Linked DNA regions of Nodosilinea sp. E11. The protein of the gene in region 2 interacts with the protein of the main gene of each other region in a pairwise test. Links are inferred from orthologs where the notes say so. Each region holds a gene or a part of one and is shown on either strand. Other genes may lie near its edges. The genes, in order: uvrB and uvrA.

Region 1 (3,235 bases), 3.2 Mb from region 2 along the record:
AGATCTTGCTGGGGCACCAGTTCAATAATCGTCTGCTGTCCGGCTGGCACCAGCACCAGAATCTCGCCGGTATGGAGATATTCGACGGCATACAGCTCGCCGCTGCTGCGAAACCAGTAGGCGACCCCATCCCCCTCTGGGGTCAGAGCCGATGAGGCCGACAGCGTGATGAGCTGCCCCTCAGCATCGCTGACCGTGCAAAGGGTGTAGATGAGGTTGCCGATCGCTTTCACCTGGCGATCGCAATCGCGAGCCATCATGCGCTCAAGCTCACTGTAGATGTCGTCTACGCTATACCCAGCGGGCGGCCCATCGGCTTTGCTGGCGACATCCGCCACAGCCAGGCTCGGCTCACTGGGTGTGAAGACAGAGGTAGAGACCTGTCCACAGGCAAACAACCCCAGGGTGAGGGCCAGCCCACCCACCCTGAGAACTGTCTTCCGCAGCGATGGATTGGTCGGGTGCCAAGCTCTAGCCATTCATCTCAGTCCCACGCAGTACTCTAAATCTAACTACACCACTATTCCCGCGATACCGGTTAAATTACCGCCGCGATCGCCTTTGAGGCCTATCAGGCTTTAGGTAGTGGCCGTAGCGATCTCTGGCGCTCTAGGATCGCTTGCCCAAGAGTTGATCGCGCAGAGATTTGATGCGATCGCGAAACTTAGCCGCCTCCTCAAAGTCGAGATTTTTCGCAGCCTCTTTCATCTGCTTTTCAAACTGACCAATCAGTTCAGGAATTTCTTCCAGGGGCAGATCTTCTTTGTGCTCGTAGACCTCTTCTAGCTCGTGGGCATTGAGGCGGCGCGAGACTTCAAGGAACGACAGAATCGAGTTGCTGTTGCGGCGAATAATCGAGGTGGGCGTAATGCCGTGAGCATCGTTGTAGGCGGTTTGGATGGTGCGGCGGCGCTCGGTTTCGCTGATGGCTTTAGCCATGCTGTCGGTGAGGTTGTCGGCGTAGAGAATCGCCTGGCCCTGGACGTGGCGGGCGGCGCGGCCAATGGTTTGAATCAGCGATCGCTCGGCCCGCAGAAACCCTTCCTTATCGGCATCAAGAATCGCCACTAGAGAAACCTCCGGCAAATCTAGCCCCTCCCGCAGCAGGTTGACCCCCACCAGCACGTCGTAGAGCCCCTCCCGTAGGTCTTGGATGATCTCAATCCGCTCAATGGAGTGAATCTCGGAGTGCAGGTAGCGCACCCGCACCCCGTGCTCGTCAAAATAGTCGGTCAGGTCTTCGGCCATGCGCTTGGTCAGGGTGGTGATTAGCACCCGCTCCTGGCGGGCGGCCCGCTCTTTGATTTCGCCCAGCAGGTCATCGACCTGGCCTTCGGTGGGGCGCACAAAGATCTCGGGGTCGAGCACCCCGGTGGGGCGAATGATCTGCTCCACCACCTTGCCGCCGGAGATCTCCATCTCCCAGTTGCCGGGGGTGGCCGAGACAAAGATGCACTGGTTCACCTTCTCCCAAAATTCTTCGGCCTTCAGGGGGCGGTTGTCGGCGGCGCTGGGCAGCCGGAAACCGTGGTCGATCAGCACCATCTTGCGACTGCGATCGCCGTTGTACATGCCGTGAATCTGGGGAATGGTGACGTGGGACTCGTCAATCACCAACAGCCAGTCCTTGGGGAAATAGTCGAGCAGGCACTCCGGTGGCGACCCGGCGGTGCGCCCAGCCAAATGGCGGGCATAGTTTTCCACCCCGTTGCAGTAGCCCACCTCGCGGATCATCTCTAGGTCGTAGCGGGTGCGCTGCTCCAGCCGCTGGGCCTCCAGTAGCTTCCCTTCTTTCTCCAGCTCCTCCAGGCGATCTTTGAGTTCGTCTGTAATCGCCTGACAGGCTTCTTCGACTCGATCTTCGGGGGTGACAAAGTGTTTGGCGGGGTAAATGCTCAACCCTTCCATGCTTTGTAGAGTGGCCCCGGTGATCGGGTCCACGTAGCGCACGGCATCGATTTCGTCGCCAAAAAATTCAATCCGAATAATCCGGTCTTCGTAGGCGGGGCCGATCTCTAGCACGTCACCCTTAACCCGAAACTTGCCTCGGCCCAAGTCTAAATCATTGCGCTCGTACTGAATTGAGGCCAAGTCGCGCAGCACCTGCCGCTGGTTCACCTCCATGCCCACCTTCAGCGGAATCGACGCTTTCAGGTATTCCGACGGAATTCCCAGACCGTAGATGCAGCTAATTGAGGCCACCACAATCACGTCCTTGCGCTCAAACAAAGAGCGGGTGGCCGAGTGCCGCAGCATGTCGATCTCGTCGTTGATCGAAGCGGTCTTGGCGATGTAGGTATCGGTGGTGGGGATGTAGGCCTCGGGCTGGTAGTAGTCGTAATAGCTGATGAAGTACTCAACGGCGTTGTCGGGGAAAAACTCGCGTAGCTCGTTGCAGAGCTGCGCCGCGAGGGTTTTGTTGTGGGCTAGCACCAGGGCGGGCTTACCAATGTTGTCGATCACGCGGGCGATGGTGTGGGTTTTGCCCGTGCCCGTCGCCCCCAGCAGAGTTTGATATTTGGTCTGGTCTTGCAGAAACTTGGTTAGGCCCGCGATCGCCTTGGGCTGGTCGCCTGCGGGTTCAAAGGGAGCCTGAATGTCAAAGTCGCCCATAGGTCACCAAGAAACGGTACAAAGACACTATTACGCTTCTTTATGATGCCTGATTTTTGCTGGGGTGGTAGTTAGAGCTATGACGTGGCTAGGGGCACCTCTGCCGGTAGAAAGGGCTGGCGATCGCGGTGCTGGACCGGCCAAGCCGGCTGGCCAGTAACTTAAACCTCACCTGCGCTTCAACTTCACCATTAGGAGAGAGGGAGAACAGCCGGTTTACTGGTTAGCTAAGGAAATAGCCCGAACTGACCGGTGGCGCTGACCACCGATGGCGCTGACCACCGATGGCGCTGACCATTTACAGGCGGTCCTGACATTCCCCCTTTACCTTTCCAGTTGATCTACTCCTATGAAATTTCGCTGGCTGCGCAGTCGTCGGTTTTGGCTCTTGGTGGTGACAGGCGTTGTAGTAGCCCTAATTGGCAGCCGGTTGCCCCTGGCAGACTGGTTTGTGATCGTTAACCGCGAGCTAGAAAGCCTAGGAGTATGGGCAATACCCGCCTTCATTTTGGCGTATTTTATAGCCACTGTTTTGGGTTTGCCCAACATTTTACTAATCTTGGTGGCGGGGTCTTTATTTGGCATTTTAAAAGGTACGGCTGTGGCCTCAGTGGCCGATATT
Region 2 (3,989 bases):
AAGGTTGACCCCATGAGCCTCGATGCGGTGCTGATCTACGCCCAGGCAGGCAGCGGCAAGCGGGCCAACCTGTTTACCGACTACACCTTTGCCCTCTGGCAGGGCGATACTCTGGTGCCCTTCACCAAAGCCTACAGTGGCCTAGACAACGCCGAAATTGACGCCCTAGACAAATGGATTCGTCGCCACACCACCGAGCGGTTTGGGCCGGTGCGATCGGTAGAACCGATCCAGGTTTTCGAAATCGGGTTTGAGGGCATCGTCGCATCCACCCGTCACAAGTCGGGAATTTCGGTGCGCTTTCCCCGCATTCTGCGCTGGCGTAACGACAAACCCGCCGCCGAGGCCGATACCTTAGAGTCAGCCAAAGCGCTACTGGCGGCCTTTGAAACCGTGCCTTAATCCACGATTGGCCTTTTGACCATCGGGGTTAAAGGGTTCAGATCTGAGCTGATTTTTCGCTGGGGGGATGCTGCTCTAGCACCTTAGCCAGGTATTTGCCGGTGTAGGAACCGGGCACCTGGGCCACCTGCTCGGGAGTGCCCACGGCGATCAGCTCGCCGCCGCGATCGCCCCCCTCCGGGCCTAGATCCACGAGCCAGTCAGAGCAGCGAATCACGTCGAGGTTGTGCTCGATCATCAGCACCGAGTTGCCCTTGTCCACCAGGCGCTGCACCACGTCGAGCAGCTTGTGCACGTCGTAGAACGACAGCCCCGTAGTCGGCTCGTCGATCAGGTAGAGGGTTTTGCCCGTAGAGCGGCGGGCGAGTTCGGTGGCTAGCTTCATGCGTTGGGCCTCGCCGCCAGAGAGGGTAGGGGCGGTCTGCCCCAGGCGAATGTAGCCCAGCCCCACATCTACCATGGTTTGCAAGCGGCTGGCGGCCTGGGGAATATTCTCAAAAAACGTCAGGGCCTCTTCGGCGGTCATGTTGAGCACGTCGGAGATGTTTTTGCCCTTGTAGGTGACCTGGAGGGTGTCGCGGTTGTAGCGCGCCCCCTTGCACACCTCGCACTGTACGTAGACATCGGGTAAGAAGTTCATCTCGATCACGTTGACCCCCTGGCCACCGCAGGCTTCACAGCGCCCGCCTTTGACGTTAAAAGAGAACTGCCCCGCCTTGTAGCCCCGCGCCTTGGCCTCAATGGTCTCGGTAAACAGGTTGCGGATCACGTCGAAGACGCCGGTATAGGTAGCCGGGTTGGAGCGGGGGGTGCGGCCAATCGGCGACTGGTCGATCACAATCACCTTGTCCAGCGCCTTCAGCCCGTCGAGCTTGTCCATGTGCTTGGGAAAGGGCACTTTGCTGCCAAAGTGGTGCTGGAGAGCCGGGTAGAGCAGCTCATTGATCAAAGTCGATTTGCCCGAGCCAGAGACGCCGGTAATGCAGACCAGCGCCCCCAGGGGCAGCTCGACGTCGAGGTGTTTGAGGTTGTTGCGGTGGGCATTTTTGATCGTCAGCGATCGCCCATTGCCCGGTCGACGCTCGGCAGGGGTTGGAATCGACTGCCGCCCCGACAGGTAGGCCCCGGTGAGAGAGTCTTGAGCGGTCATTAGAGTGTTGAGGTCGCCCTCAGCCACGATCGCCCCCCCATGAATACCGGCCCCTGGGCCAATATCTACCAGGTGGTCGGCGGCGCGGATGGTGTCTTCATCGTGCTCGACCACGATCAGGGTGTTGCCCAGGTCGCGCAGGCGGTAGAGGGTGTTGAGCAGGCGATCATTGTCGCGTTGGTGCAGGCCAATGCTGGGTTCATCTAGCACGTAGAGTACGCCCGTGAGGCCCGAGCCAATCTGGGTGGCCAGACGAATGCGCTGGGCCTCGCCGCCGGAGAGGGTCATCGCCGTGCGGTGCAGGGTGAGATAGTCGAGCCCTACATCCATCATGAACTGGAGCCGAGCCCGAATTTCGCGCAGCACCAGCGCCCCAATTTGCAGCTGTCGGGCCGAGAGCTTGGGGGCGTCGCCCTCTTCGCCCACCAGGGTGCGAATGCGCTTGAGGCACTCGCGAATGGAGACGTTGGTGAGGTCGCTGATCGAGTGGGGGCCAATGCGTACGGCGTTAGATTCTGGCTTGAGGCGGGTGCCGTGGCAGACTTCGCAGGTCTGGTCAATTAAGTACTTTTCAAGCTTTTGCTTGTGCAGCTCGGAGGTGCTGTCTTTGTACTGGCGTTCGAGAATGGGCAGCACCCCTTCGTACTGCCGCTGATAGCCCTTGCGATCGCGGTAGCGCGAGTCAGACTCAATGTAGATTTTTTCCTCACTGCCGTGGAGTACGATGTGCTGCTGCTCGGGGGTGAGCTGGTCCCAGCGGCTTTGAATTTCAAACCCAAAGGCCTGGCCGACGCTATAGAGCAACGAGAAGTAGTAGGTGTTGTCTTTTTCAGACCAGGGGGCGATCGCGGCATAGACCGGCAGCGTGGGGTCCGGCACTACCAACTCTGCCGAAAACGTCCGCAGGCTGCCCAGGCCGTGGCAGTGGGGGCAGGCCCCGTAGGGCGAGTTGAATGAGAATAGCCGGGGCGATAGTTCCTCCATCACCGCGCCGTGCTCCGGGCAGGCAAAGTTCTCGGAAAACACTAGCTCCTTGGGCAGACCGTAGCTGCCTTCCCCCTCGGCGGCCTGGGGTAGGCGATCAGAAATAGATATGACATTACTCCCCTGCTCCTGCCCTCCTGGCTCCTGACTCCTAGATTCCTGAGGCTTCTCCGCCAAAATCTCAATCACCGCGATCCCCTCCGATCGCTTCAGGCAGGTGCGCAGCGAGTCCGCCAGCCGGTCCTCCAGCCCCGCCTTCTTCACCAGGCGATCGACCACCACTTCGACGTTGTGGCTGTAGTTTTTGTCGAGTTCAATGTTGTCGGTCAGCTCCCGCAGTTCGCCGTTTACCCGCACCCGCACAAAGCCCTCAGAGGCCAGGCTAGAGAGCAGCTTTTTGTGGGTGCCCTTTTTGCCCCGCACCACCGGGGCCAGAATTTGGAAACGGGTGCGATCGGGCAGGGCCATCACCCGGTCGATCATCTGGTCGATGCTCTGGGGCGAAATGCTGCGATCGCAGATCGGACAGTGGGGATCGCCCGCCCGCCCGTAGAGCAAGCGTAGGTAATCGTAGATTTCGGTCACCGTACCCACGGTAGAACGCGGGTTGTGGGAAGTCGATTTTTGGTCGATGGAGATCGCCGGACTCAGCCCCTCGATCGCATCGACATCGGGTTTATCGACCTGGCCGAGGAACTGGCGGGCATAGGCGCTGAGCGACTCCACGTAGCGACGCTGGCCCTCAGCAAAAATCGTGTCAAAGGCCAGGGAAGACTTACCTGAGCCCGACACCCCCGTAAATACGATCAGCTGGTTGCGGGGAATCTCCAGGTCTAAATTTTTGAGGTTGTGCTGGCGGGCTCCGCGAATGCGAATCACATTGTCGTCAATGGCGGCATGGTGGTGAGCCAACCCTGGAGTGCTATCACTGGGGCGGGCACCATTGCGGGCACCCTTGCCATTTTGAGACTGATCACTACCTTTGCTGGACGCTCGGCCCTTTTTAGAGGCGGCGGTTTTCTTAGCAGAAGCGTCCGGTTTGGGCATGTCTGGGGGCTTAGTGACAACGCATGTACCAATTTAACATTTTTAAATACTTGTCAAGGAAACCCACCAGCTCAGGAGTTGTAGGGTGATTTAAATGCGATCGCCCGGACAGAGCCTTGTATAGCTATGGCCAATTAGGTTAGGACAGGGCCGTCATTCCTGCGCAGAGCTTGCCCTCGCGAAGGCGTGGGGCGGGAATTCACTAGCCCATCATTGCTCGCGAATAGATTCCCGTTTTTACAAGAATGACAGGCGGGGATTGTTATCAGCAAAACGTCCTAACGGTGCTATAGCTATAAATTGCAGCGAAAGTGATTGACTTCCGCGCAGTGTAGCCATCCTCCTGGCGGGCTAGGATGCCTCTACCGGAGCGACTCTCACGTAAGGCAACCCTACCGTGCCGCCA

What was found.
Region 1: the proteins of uvrA (region 2) and uvrB interact in binary tests that used the Escherichia coli proteins (3 or more experiments, as listed by UniProt). The link is inferred for Nodosilinea sp. E11 from one-to-one orthologs.

Annotation. Positions count from the first base shown.
Region 1 is NZ_CP136520.1:1,595,826-1,599,060, forward strand. Bases 112-3,029 are described here. They hold uvrB (excinuclease ABC subunit UvrB), read right to left. Parts: upstream 2,614-3,029; coding sequence 610-2,613; downstream 112-609. Other genes in these bases: RRF56_RS09455 (hypothetical protein), read right to left, coding at 112-479; RRF56_RS09465 (TVP38/TMEM64 family protein), read left to right, coding at 2,963-3,029. Outside these bases: more of RRF56_RS09455, read right to left, coding at 1-111; more of RRF56_RS09465, read left to right, coding at 3,030-3,235. UniProt on the Escherichia coli protein: The UvrABC repair system catalyzes the recognition and processing of DNA lesions. A damage recognition complex composed of 2 UvrA and 2 UvrB subunits scans DNA for abnormalities.
Region 2 is NZ_CP136520.1:4,821,742-4,825,730, reverse strand. Bases 240-3,911 are described here. They hold uvrA (excinuclease ABC subunit UvrA), read right to left. Parts: upstream 3,584-3,911; coding sequence 440-3,583; downstream 240-439. Other genes in these bases: RRF56_RS23705 (ATP-dependent DNA ligase), read left to right, coding at 240-402. Also shown: more of RRF56_RS23705, read left to right, coding at 1-239; RRF56_RS23695 (AAA family ATPase), read right to left, coding at 3,976-3,989. UniProt on the Escherichia coli protein: The UvrABC repair system catalyzes the recognition and processing of DNA lesions. UvrA is an ATPase and a DNA-binding protein. A damage recognition complex composed of 2 UvrA and 2 UvrB subunits scans DNA for abnormalities.